3 regions of the Brevibacillus gelatini genome follow, and region 3 is predicted to be linked to each of the others. Evidence: riboswitches for the same ligand, from Rfam matches in the RefSeq annotation. Region 3 holds a riboswitch; each other region holds the start of a gene.
What was found. A riboswitch is a leader RNA that binds a small molecule or an ion and turns the genes downstream of it on or off. The one in region 3 is predicted to bind thiamine pyrophosphate.

Region 1: another riboswitch for thiamine pyrophosphate. It lies ahead of thiS (sulfur carrier protein ThiS); the one in region 3 lies ahead of thiO (glycine oxidase ThiO).
Region 2: another riboswitch for thiamine pyrophosphate. It lies ahead of thiC (phosphomethylpyrimidine synthase ThiC); the one in region 3 lies ahead of thiO (glycine oxidase ThiO).

What each region holds. Positions count from the first base shown of each region.
Region 1 is NZ_CP154342.1:2,438,008-2,442,152, forward strand. It holds gene AAFJ72_RS11600 (acetylornithine deacetylase) at 1-1,278, opposite strand, end outside; gene AAFJ72_RS11605 (thiazole synthase) at 1,280-2,050, opposite strand; gene thiS (sulfur carrier protein ThiS) at 2,056-2,259, opposite strand; TPP riboswitch at 2,481-2,591, opposite strand; gene kapB (sporulation phosphorelay system protein KapB) at 2,633-3,016, opposite strand; gene AAFJ72_RS11620 (alanyl-tRNA editing protein) at 3,094-4,145, opposite strand, start outside.
Region 2 is NZ_CP154342.1:2,756,677-2,760,821, reverse strand. It holds gene AAFJ72_RS13220 (DUF1904 family protein) at 162-491, shown strand; gene AAFJ72_RS13215 (hypothetical protein) at 560-730, opposite strand; gene thiC (phosphomethylpyrimidine synthase ThiC) at 752-2,503, opposite strand; TPP riboswitch at 2,654-2,764, opposite strand; gene AAFJ72_RS13205 (cation diffusion facilitator family transporter) at 3,016-3,894, shown strand; gene AAFJ72_RS13200 (IS1182 family transposase) at 4,013-4,145, opposite strand, start outside.
Region 3 is NZ_CP154342.1:766,571-770,715, reverse strand. It holds gene AAFJ72_RS03995 (hypothetical protein) at 1-703, opposite strand, end outside; gene thiO (glycine oxidase ThiO) at 783-1,919, opposite strand; TPP riboswitch at 2,042-2,158, opposite strand; gene AAFJ72_RS03985 (excisionase family DNA-binding protein) at 2,237-2,455, opposite strand; partial or broken gene AAFJ72_RS03980 (glucose-6-phosphate isomerase) at 2,477-3,826, opposite strand; gene AAFJ72_RS03975 (hypothetical protein) at 4,015-4,145, opposite strand, start outside.

The DNA of each region.
Region 1 (4,145 bases), 1.7 Mb from region 3:
CTCTTCCTTTGGCGTATTGCACCAGCTGGCGATGAAGCGGGCCATGATCTGGGCAAAGCGGACAAGCTGTTTTGGATCAATCGACTCGTCGACAGCATGGGCGTACTTCAGCTCGCCCGGACCGAACAGCACAGCGGGAATGCCGGCATGCGCGAACCAGCCCGCGTCCGTGACGGTGGTCGACATGTCCACCACAGGCGCCTCGTGCAGCTCGCTCTCATAGGCGGCTTGCAGCTGCGCCAGGGCCGGATGCTTTGTATCCAGCTCCAGGGACGGAAAAATTTCCCCGCGCTCCTCGATCATGGAGCGACCGCCCCAGCGAAAGACGGGAGGATGGTCGCGCAGCCACACATCTGCCGCTGCTGCCCGTCCGACATGGTCTTCGATTTCGCGAATGATCTGTTCATACGATTCGTTCGGGTAAAAGTGAGCGGTAATCCAGAGCGCGCAGCGATCCGCAATGAACGCAGCATGACGTCCGCCCTCGATTACGGCAGGATTGATCGTATTGCTGCCAGCCGGGAAACCGGGGTACGCCTTCATCACAGCCCAGTCCCGCTCCAGCTCCTGCAGCGCCGTGATGATTTTCGCCATTTTCTCGATGGCAGACGCGCCGCGCACACCACCTCCTGCATGGATCGTCCGTGCCCGCATCCCGTCGTGCAAGGTCGTCGGGCTCTCAATCGTGATCCAGCCGGTAATGACACCGCCCTGCCCTTGCATGTGCAGGTTGCTCGTGTCGACGACAACAGCGTAGTCCGCCTGATAGCGGCGTTCGAGCGCAGCCAACGTTCCGGCTTCGCCCGCTTCCTCGCCAATCACCGATTGGAACAGCAAATCGCCTGCCAGCTCGACGCCGTGCTCGCGCAGCATCTGGATGGCGAACAGGCTTGCCGCCAGTCCGCCCTTCATGTCGGCTACACCGCGTCCGTACAGCCGCCCGTCTGCGCCGCGGGTCAAGGAAAACGGCGGATACGTCCAGCTCGCATCGTCGCCGACTTCTGCGACGTCGATGTGCCCGTTGACAATCAGGCTGTTCGCCTTGGCAGGAGCACTGCCCGGCAGTCGTCCGACGATATTGTCGTCGCCGGGGTACACGGTCCAGCGATCAACCTCAAAGCCAATGGCCGCAAGCCGATTGGCGAGTACGGTTTGCGCCGCATCGCTGTTTCGCGCTGGCGGACTCACAGTCGGATGGGAAACGAGCTCTGCCAAAAGGGCAAACAGCTCTTCTTTGCGGCTGGCAATCGCTTCTACCGCTTCTGTCAGTCGGTCCACGCTACTCGATCATCCCTTCGGTCGGGCTGCTCGCCGACGCGTAGCGCTTTTTCGCGATCCGTCCTGCGAGGAACCCTTTGCGTCCCGCTTCCACTCCAAGCTTCATCGCTTCGGCCATCAACACCGGATTGTCGGCGAGCGCGACAGCCGTATTCAGCAGCACGCCGTCAGCGCCCAGCTCCATCGCTTTCGCACAATCGGCTGGCGAACCGATGCCTGCGTCCACGATCACAGGCACTTTGGCGTCCTCGATGATGAAGCGGAGGTTGTTTTCGTTGAGGATGCCTTGTCCGGAGCCAATCGGGGATGCGCCCGGCATGACAGCATGCACGCCTACCTCCTGCAAGCGCTTGGCGAGAATCGGATCGTCGTTGGTGTAGGTCAGCACGATAAAGCCTTCCTCAACCAAAATTTTCGACGCTTCCAGCGTGCCAATCGGGTCAGGCAGCAATGTTTTCGGGTCGCCAATAACTTCTACCTTAATCATGTCACACAAGCCGGAAGCCTTCGCCAGACGGGCGATGCGCACCGCTTCCTCCGCCGTGTACGCTCCCGCTGTGTTCGGCAGCAGAGTGAATTTTTTCAGGTCGAGCTGTTCCAAAAAGTTCGGCTCTTGCGGATTTTCCAAATTGAGACGGCGAATCGCAAACGTCAAAATTTCCGCTTCCGACACCTCGACTGCTTTTCCTTGTGTTTCCAAATCTGCGAATTTTCCGGTCCCAAGCAACAGGCGGGAACGAAACTCGTAAGGGCCAATTTTCAATGTATCCATGCTGGTCATCCTCCTCCGACAAAATGAACGATTTCGATGCGGTCTCCGTCTGCAATCGGTGTTTGTTCATACCGGGAGCGGTCGATGATTTCTCCGTTGCGCTCCACGACGACAATCTTCTCCTGCAGGGAATACGAAGCGAGCAGGTCGCGGACTGTGTTGATTTCAGCCGACAGCTCTGCTGTTTTTCCGTTCAGCACAACAACCATTGTATTCCTCCTTCTTGATGGCACCTGTCGAGGGATAAAAAACGGCTTCCCTCGCCTGCCGGAAGTCACTCCAGTCAAACGGTGGAAGCCGTATGCGTAACCCATCCGTATCCGCTCGGACAGATGGAAGCAAAAAAACCATCCGCCGTGGGATGGTTGAGTGGATCTCATCATCTGGCAACAGTTTTCCGGCAAATACGCCGCCACTGCCGCACCGTGAAATCGATTCCTATACCTCTTCCTCCGCTGGCATGACCCAGGTCAGGTTCAACGGTCAGTAACACACTCGTTACAATCTCAGCCGACGATGCTCGGCCCCCGTTTGGTAGTAAACCTATGAAATTGTCGTACATTCGAGTATTACAGTACCATTCTATTTCGTGTTTGTAAAGGTTTCCTTGTACATCGATTCCAGTACAGCCAGGCAACGTTCGGACCAGGCCGCCATTTTTTTCAGCTTCTCCATTTCCCGCTCCATCGCCTTGCGCACAGACTCTTTGTAGTCGGGCACTTCGCCGTTGTAGCGGATGGCGGATGCGGCCGGGGTCATGAATTTTTCCTGGTAGGAGAGTGCCGGGCGCTCGTGAAACAGCGGCACATCCACCTCGTAGGACGTATGCAGGTCGCCCTGCTGCGGGTATTTCGTCACCGCCAGCACCTTGACCAACAACTTCGTATCGTGAATTTCCAGCACTTCCGCAATATACTCTCCTGTCCGCTGCGTCACGCGAACTTTGTCACCGGGATTCCATAGCATTGTCATTTCCTCCTTGCATCAACCATCATCGTGAAGGCCAGGCATGAACGGCCTGGCCGCGAATCGAGACTCGTCCGTCAGACCAGGGACTCGGCAAGCAGCTTGCGGGCATGTGCCAGCACTTCGTCCGCAGCAGACGCTGGTTGACCGCCGCCCTGCGCCATCGCCGGATTGCCGCCGCCTTTTCCGGCAATCAGCGGCAGCGTCTCCTTGATTAGCTGATTGACAGCAACGTTCACGGCCTGACCCCGCGCAAATACAAGCTGGGTCTTCTCGTCAGTCGCGGCGGCCAGCAAGCATACGACGTCCGGCGCCTCCGCGACCGCAAGCTGGGCGAACTGCTGCAGCTGCTGAATGGTTTTGTCCGGGAAAACTCGTGTGATGACCCGCGCTGCTCCCACTTGCTCTGCCACGTCAAGCTGCTTTCGGACTTCGCTTTCCAGCAGTTGCTTTTCGGCATCGGCGAGTCTTGCTTTCAAGCTGTCCCGTTCAGCCAGCACGCGCTCTGCCTGCACGATCAGGTCTGCTTCACTGGTTGCAAAAAGCTTCGCCAGTTCACGCACGGCCACCTGCTTGCGTGTATAGTCCCGCAAAGCGCGCAAGCCGCAGATGAACTCCAGCCGGATGTTTCCGCGATGGCGCTCCCAGCCGAGAATTTTTATCATGCCCACTTCGCCTGTGCGCGCAGGATGTGTGCCACCGCACGGATTGTAGTCGTACTCCGGGATGATGACGACGCGAACATTTTCCGTGACCGTCGGCTGTTTTTTCAATGGCAGTGTAGCCAGCTCCTCGTCATCGACAAACCGGGCGATGATCGGATGATTTTCCAGCACGACCTGATTGGCCCGCTGCTCGACCGCTTCCCATACGTCCGGTGTCAGTTCATCCAGGCGGACGTCGATTGTTACGCGTTCTTTTCCCAGGTGAAACGCGACCGTCTCCGCCTGCACTACTTCCAGAAACGCGGCGGACAAAATATGCTGTCCGGCATGCTGCTGCATGTGATCGAAGCGGCGGTCCCAATCGATCTGACCGATCACTTCCGTGCAGTCCTCCGGTAGCGGAGCTTCCAGCCGATGACGCACCTCGCCCGCTACTTCTTCCACGTCAATGACCCGACAATCTC
Region 2 (4,145 bases), 2.0 Mb from region 3:
TTTTTCGGATATAGTCCTTTTTTTGTCTTCTGGCGCTTTATTCTTTTTCTTCATTGATGCAGAAATAGACTGTAGTTTATAATTGCTAAGGTAATGATTTTGGGAACTGTTTCAGCGCCGCTGCTGTCGGCAGCTGTCCGTTCCGGAAAGAAGGAATTGACTTGCCATTTCTTCGCTTTAAAGGCTTTGAAAAAGAAAAGCTGCAATCGGTATCCCCCCTTATCATAGAAGAGTTTGCCCGCATCGCAGAAGTGAGCGAGGAAAAGGTCAAGCTGGAGCTGCTTCTGGTCGAGCAGTTGACGAATAGTCCGCTGTCCTTGGAAATCATGATGTTTCCCAGGGAGCAAAGGCAACACGATGAAATAGCCAGCACGATGAACCGGATTTTGCAAAAACAAGGTTTCACGAATGTCCATATTTTCTTTATCCTGCTGTCGCCTGAGCTGTATTACAAGGAAGGGCTGCCTTTGCAAGTCAAAAGCTCAGGTTGATCCGAACAAAAGAACAGACCGCTCTCCCTGAACGGAACTGCCGTTCAAGGAGAGCGGTCTTTTTTTACCTAATAATAGAGACTTTCCGTTTGCAGACATTTGGTGCAGGTGCGGGCGAGCGGGGTCTCGATGAACTCATGCTCACATTCATTTTGCAAAAGGTGCAATTGGCGTTTCAGACGTTCAAGGTCACCCTCCAGGCGAGCGATCTCTGCTCGCAAGCGCAAAGCTTCCTTCACTTGCCAGCCACCTCCGGGGACTTATTTGTACAGTTGGCTTCCCTGGTCGCGAAATTCGCGGGCTTTTTCTTGCAGACCCGCTGCGATGGCCGCAGGATCGATCTCCTCCTGCTCCTGTGCCTGGTTGCGGATGTCGTGCGAGATTTTCATGCTGCAAAATTTCGGACCGCACATCGAGCAAAAGTGTGCGGACTTCGCTGCTTCGGCAGGCAGTGTCTCGTCGTGGTATTCGCGGGCGCGCTCGGGGTCGAGCGAGAGGTTGAACTGATCGTTCCAGCGAAACTCGAAGCGGGCTTTGGACAGGGCATCGTCGCGCTGTTTCGCTCGCGGGTGGCCTTTGGCCAAATCCGCTGCGTGGGCCGCAATTTTATAGGCAATGAGACCGTTGCGCACGTCTTCCTTGTTCGGCAGACCGAGATGCTCTTTGGGCGTGACGTAGCAGAGCATCGCGGTTCCAAACCAGCCGATCATCGCGGCGCCAATCGCCGACGTGATGTGGTCGTAGCCGGGGGCGATGTCTGTCGTCAGCGGCCCGAGTGTGTAAAAAGGCGCCTCGTGGCAGAGCGCAAGCTGTTTGTCCATGTTTTCGCGGATGAGGTGCATCGGCACGTGGCCGGGTCCTTCGATCATGACCTGCACATCGTGCTTCCAGGCGATTTTGGTCAGTTCCCCGAGTGTTTCCAATTCGGCAAACTGGGCTTCGTCATTCGCGTCGGCAATCGAGCCGGGGCGCAAGCCGTCGCCAAGGGAAATACTGATGTCGTACGCCTTGAGAATTTCGCAAATCTCTTCAAAATGCGTGTACAAAAAGTTTTCCTTGTGATGGGCGAGACACCACGCAGCCAGAATGGAGCCGCCGCGCGAGACGATCCCGGTCACGCGCTTCGCGGTCAGCGGAATGTAGCGGAGCAGGACGCCGGCGTGAATGGTGAAATAATCGACGCCTTGTTCCGCTTGTTCAATCAGTGTATCCCGGTAGATTTCCCAGGTCAGTTCTTCTGCTTTTCCGTTCACCTTTTCCAGCGCCTGATAGATCGGGACGGTTCCGACAGGCACAGGACTGTTGCGGATGATCCACTCGCGCGTCGTGTGGATGTGCTTTCCGGTCGACAGGTCCATGATCGTGTCCGCGCCCCAGCGCACCGACCAGATCATTTTTTCGACTTCCTCTTCCATCGACGAACTGACGGCAGAGGTGCCGATGTTGGCATTGACCTTGACGTGAAAATTCCGGCCGATAATCATCGGTTCCGCTTCCGGGTGATTGATATTGGCGGGAATGATCGCCCGGCCTGCCGCCACCTCGGCACGAACGAACTCCGGCGTGACGCCTTCGCGGATGGCGATGAACTCCATCTCCGGCGTGATGATGTTACGGCAGGCGTAGTGAAGCTGGGTGACTGTCTTGCCTGGCTTCGCCCGTCGCGGCTGATAGCCTTCGCGCGGGAAAGCGGATATTTTCTCTGCGCTGTCGAAGTTGCGAAGTCCGTCATCCACAGGCTTCGGTTCGCGGCCTGCATAGCACTCCGTATCGCCGCGTTCCTCGATCCAGCGCTGACGCACGAGCGGGAGCCCTTTTTTGATGTCGGCAACATAGCCTTCGGCGGTGTATTCGCCGCTCGTGTCGTACACGCGAATCGGCGGGTTAGGCGTGTCACCGTACAGCCCCTTGGAAGGCGATAGCGTAACTTCGCGCATCGGCACGCGAATGTCGGGGCGGCTGCCTACTTCGTATACTTTGCGGCTTCCAGGAAAAGATGAAATGGATGACATAAAAAAACCTCCTTGGCGTGGTTGCACGAAAGCGCGAACCTTGTAGGGAGGCGAAAGAGGCCCGTCGCGAAAAAACGCCGCATGGGAGCATGCGACGCCAGACGCGAGAGCAGAGAAGAGACGGGTATCGAAAAAAAGATACACGCCGCTCATCTGTCATATGGACATTCCTCCGCTGGCATTACCCAGTTCAGGTTCAACGGTCGATGGCACAGTACCATCCTCTCAGCCTGGTGATTTCCAAGCTCCCGTGCTTGTTTTTGGTTGTGATTGCAAGTTTAGGATACCGGACATGACCCGATATTGGCAAGAAAAAGTTTCCAACAAAAATTGCCGCAGGGCAACATATTTTCCCCCCTTCTATACTCGTGAATCGGACTAAAACTGTTTCTGTAGACCCACACGAATTGCGTCTGTTACGATGAAATTCGAAAACGGGAAACTGCTTTCGTACGTTCTGTTCCAAGGCTTTTTTGCGAATAGGGCGATGGAGATTTTTTGAGGTGATGAGTGTGGATGTATATTCGGATCTGAAGCAGGGAGAGCGGGGCGCGTGGGTCAGTATTATCGCCTATATTTTCTGCTCGGCGTTGAAAATAGGAGTGGCTGCGCTGACGGGCTCGGCAGCGTTGATGGCAGACGGGCTGAACAATTCGACGGACGTGGTGGCATCGATTGCGGTGCTGATCGGGCTGCGCATTGCCCGCAAGCCGCCGGATCGCGACCATCCGTACGGTCACTTTCGTGCAGAGACGATCTCTGCCTTGGTCGCGTCGTTCATCATGCTGTTTGTCGGACTGGAGGTCATTACAGGGGCAGTTCCGACGCTGTTTGATACAAACCACACGGCTCCGGACATGCTTGCGGGCTGGACGGCGCTGGCGACAGCGGCTATCATGCTGGGGGTTTATCGCTACAATCGCCAGCTCGCCGTGAAAACGAACAGCCAGGCGCTGCTCGCGGCCGCAGCCGACAATCGTTCGGACGCCTTCGTCAGCATCGGGACGTTTGTAGGAGTGGCGGGCGCCCAGTTCCAGCTCCATTGGCTCGACCCGCTGGCAGCCTTTGTGGTCGGGGTCATCATCTTGAAGACAGCGTGGGATATTTTCCGGGAGGCAACGCATCGTTTGACCGATGGCTTTGACGAGGGGCAACTGGAGAAGTTGAGGGAGACGATCGTCTCCATTCCCGGGGTGAAAGCGATCAGTGATATTAAGGCGCGTTATCACGGCAGCAGTGTACTCGTTGACGTCGTGATCCATGTCGATCCGCAGTTGAACGTAGTGGAAAGCCACACCATCACCGAAAATATCGAAGAACGGATGAAACGTGTGCACAAGATCAATACGGTTCACATTCATATTGAACCGGAACAGCAGATCGTAAAATGATAAGCAAAAAACCTGTCCGCAGCTGGAGAGCACTGCAAAAGTGCTCTCTCGGTTTTTAATAATGGGTTCATGTCAATAATTGATGCCGACGGCATCAAAAAGAATGCAGCCTTACTTCTTACGAAGCTGGCTGCATTTGCTTTATTAGCTTTACCATTCGCTTTACGTTTACAACGAATGCCGTTAAGTATGCTTGTATCCGCATACCAAATAAACCACGGTATTTTGCCCTGGTCAATCCATGAAATCTT
Region 3 (4,145 bases):
GATTGAATCCGGAATACGGGCTGACGAAAGGAGCGCCCTCGCCATACGGACTCACCTGGCCATACGGAAAGCTGGGACTGCCAAACGGACTCACTTGCCCATGCGGCTGACCCGGACTCCCAAACGGGCTCACCTGCCCATACGGCACACCTGGGCTGCCAAACGGACTCACCTGCCCATACGGCACACCTGGGCTGCCAAACGGACTCATTTGCCCGTACGGCTGGCCTGGGCTGCCAAACGGGCTTACCTGCCCATAGGGATGTGTCGGACTGCCGAATGGGCTGATCGGAGCGTATGGATAGCAATCTTCCGCGTAAGGGCTGACTTGACCGGCAGGAGGCCGATTGGGCTGGCTGCTGCTGCCAAGCGGACTGACATCGCCAAACGCCTGATACCCGCCATACGGATAGCCATAGGGAGTCCAATTCGGGTACCCGTCCCAGTCTCCATGCGATTTGCGGCTGGCTACCTCTTCGATCTCGTAGCCGTCTTCCTCTGCATCGGGATCGTCCACTTCCACGTATACGTTCTGATCGTCAATATCCACGATCACCCCTTCAAAAACCTGGCCGTCAATCGCTTCGATGCGCACCTTTTTTTCGATGTGTTCCTTGCATATGTTTTGCACATTTTCACGCATATCTTTTATCAAGCTGACCGTCTGGACGTCAGCCTGGTACAGCTTTTTCTCAGACTGCATGGAAACTCCTCCCCTTCTGGTGTTTCTTTATTACCATATACAGGTGCCCATGGGGAGGTGTACCGGTTTGCAGTCCGGACTAGCCCATTTTGTGCTGCGCTTGGTCTGTTTCCGCGAGAAAACGGGAAGGCAAAAACGGTGTCAGGCGCTCCGTCTCGCCTTTTTCCAGGTAGTCCGCCATCCATTTCGCTGTTACCGGGGACAGCAGGATGCCGTTGCGGAAATGCCCGCCGGCAATGGAAAGCCCGTCCCAACCGGGCACAGGACCAAGCAGCGGCTTGCCATCTGCCGTAGCGGGCCGCAGTCCGCCCCACGCCTCCAGAAAAGCGGCACTGTGCAAGGCTGGCACATACGGCATGACGCCGTTCAGGACGCTGGCCAAGCCAGCCAATGTGACCTCGCGCTGAAAGCCGCTTTCGTCTTCGGTCGCGCCGATGACGATTTTGCCGTCCTTTTTCGGGGTGATGTAGCCCGATGTGCCAAAAATGACGGTGCGCAGCGGGATGCCTGCGGAGGAAACGGCCGCGATCTGGCCGCGAACCGGGCGAACGGGAACCGATACGCCGAGCATTTCCAGCATGATGCCCGCCCACGCGCCTGACGTGATGATCGTTTGCGTTGCCCGCAGCGGCCCAAGCGAGCTCTCCACGCCGACTACCCGGCCGCCTTTTACCGCTATGCCGCTCACGACACAGCCTGCGTGCAGCACGACGCCTTGCAGCCGACACGCTGTCACAAGCGCGCGCAGCAGCATGCGGTTGTTGATATGACCTTCATACGGAGAGTAAATGGCTGCCTGCGCCTGTTCGGTCAAAAGCGGCTCCACCTCAGCCAGTTGCTGGCGTTCCGTCAAAAAGTGAACGCTGTACCCCGCTTCTTTTTGCCAAAGGTACTTCGCCAAAAGCTGTTCCTGCTCGTCATCGTTGAGCGCAACCGTGAGCAGCCCTTCCAGGCTGAGCTGGACGTCCCCTCCGGTAAACTCCTCCAGTTCGGCTGCCCACTGTGGATAACAGGCCAGGGACGTCATGCCCAGATCGAGCATCGGGCCTGGGGCTGCAAACTCCTTCAAGGGCGCAAGCATCCCCGCCGCAGCAGAAGACGCCTGACCGCCCCATTCGTCCTGCTCGACCAGCGTTACGCTCATCCCTCTTCGTGACAGCTCATAAGCCAGACTTAATCCGATAATTCCTCCACCCACTACGAGACAATCGCTCAATTTGTTTCTCTCCTCGCTGTTGTAATCTCTGCGGGGCCATTTCCTAAAGCAAAAAGAAAAAGCCCTCCCTTTCCTTCGCAGGAAAAGGCGGGCTTCATACGCATGTAAACCAAGAATAAAGCGCTGTTTGCCGGCAACCGTATCCCTGCGCCGGCATGATCCGGATCAGGTGCAATGGGTCGACGGTCGTTCGCTTCCGTCCTCTCAGCCCCGCATGAAGGACTCCCCGAGTTGCTTGATCTTTTATTTTCGTTCACCCACCAAGTATAGTCCTCTTGGCTGTGATCTGACAAGATGCTCTCTCTTCATCCTGCTCCCTAGTCTTCGTCTTTTACATCGTAGCTTTCCGGAATCGTCTCGTGACGCTCCGCTTCCTCGAACTCGCGAAGCTTGCGTATTTCCTCCAGATGGTGGTTGAACTGCTCCTTGTTGATGATATACTCATTTCCGTCGTGGAGAGCGCGGATTTTGCCCTGATGAATTTTTTCCAAAATAAACGTTTCAGGAAGCTCCAAATACGCCGCCGTCTCCTCCACAGTCAAATACGTTTTGTTCTCGCGCAATCTTGCCTCCAGTTCCGCTTTCTGCTGCTCGAATCCAGGTTTTCCCAGAAGGGCGAACATGTTGGCCTTGTACGCCTCCACCCCGGGCTGATCGAACGGGTTGACTCCTAACAAATAGCCGCTGATCCCGCACGCCTTTTCAAAAAAGTAAATCAGGGCACCAAGGTGATACGCTGTCGCCTCTGGCATTTCCACAAGCAGGTTCGGTACGCCGCCGTCTACATGGGCCAGTACCGTTCCCTCGAAAGCCTTTTTATTGACAAAACCCATCCGCTTGCCGGACAGGAAGTTCAACCCGTCCACATCCAGCGGGTCCTCCTGTACGGTGACGTCAACGGCGGGCTTGTTCACGGTTACAACGGTTTCAAACAACTGCCGCATGCCGTCCTGTATGTACTGCCCCAACGAGTGCAAGTCCGCGGAAAACTCGGCGGACGCGGGAAAAATTCCTTTGCCGTCCTTGCCTTCCGACTCCCCGAAAAGCTGCTTCCACCACTCCAAAAAATAACGGAATTGCGGTTCGTAGCTGACCAGAAGCTCCACGGTTTTGCCTTTGCGGTACAGCGCATTGCGAATGGCCGCATACTGGTAGCACGGATTTTCGTACAGATCCATGACCTTGTAGCGCTCGCACGCGTCCTGCGCTCCCTTCATCAGCGCATCCACATCTGCTCCGCTCACTGCGATCGGCAACAGTCCAACCGCAGTCAACACGGAAAAACGTCCGCCTATATCGTCCGGAATGACAAAGCTCTCGTAGCCTTCGTCCTCGGCAAGTTTTTTCAGGGCGCCACGCGTTTTGTCCGTCGTAATATAGATGCGCTTCCTCGCCTGTTCGCGTCCGTACTTGTTCACAAGCCAGTTGCGCAGCAGCCGAAAAGCGATCGCGGGCTCCGTCGTCGTGCCCGACTTCGAGATGACATTGATGGACACATCTTTTCCTTCGATCACGTCCATCAGATGAGAGATATAAACCGGGCTGATGTTATTCCCGACAAAATAAATTTCCGGAAAACGCCGCTTCGACTTCGGCAATAAATTGTAAAAACTGTGGCCCAAAATGTCCAGTACAGCTTTTGCCCCTAAATATGAACCCCCGATTCCAATTACCAAAAGCACATCCGAATCAGCCTGGATACGTGCCGCCGCCTGGCGAATCCGCTCGTACTCGTCGCGGTCATACCTCTGCGGCCAATCAACCCAACCGAGATAGTCCCTGCCTGGACCCGTTCTTTTGTGCAACATTTCATGCGCCTGCCCGATTGCTGGTGCAAGCTGTTCCCATTCATGCTGTCTCACAAAAGGGCGTGCATTAGAGTAATCAAATCGAATCGCTTGGTTCATGGCTTCCCTCCCAAAGCACATCATCTATTTCCTTCATCTTATCACGTCAGAAGCCGGAAAGTGATTTTCCGTCAAAATATCACAAAAAGCGAGAAAATTGTGTATAATTCGTCAAAAACAAACAAAAACCGCGCTTTGCTGCGAATAAAAAACATGCACCTGTGCAGCTTGAAACAACAGGTGCATGTTTATGTTGGATACGTATCTGTCATCAGCTTTAAAAGAAAAAAGAGCGCAATCCCGACACTTGCGACTGTCCACCAGAGCGTTTTGCTGTCACCCTTGTCTGCCTTGTAGATACCGCTCAGCTTCCAGGTGC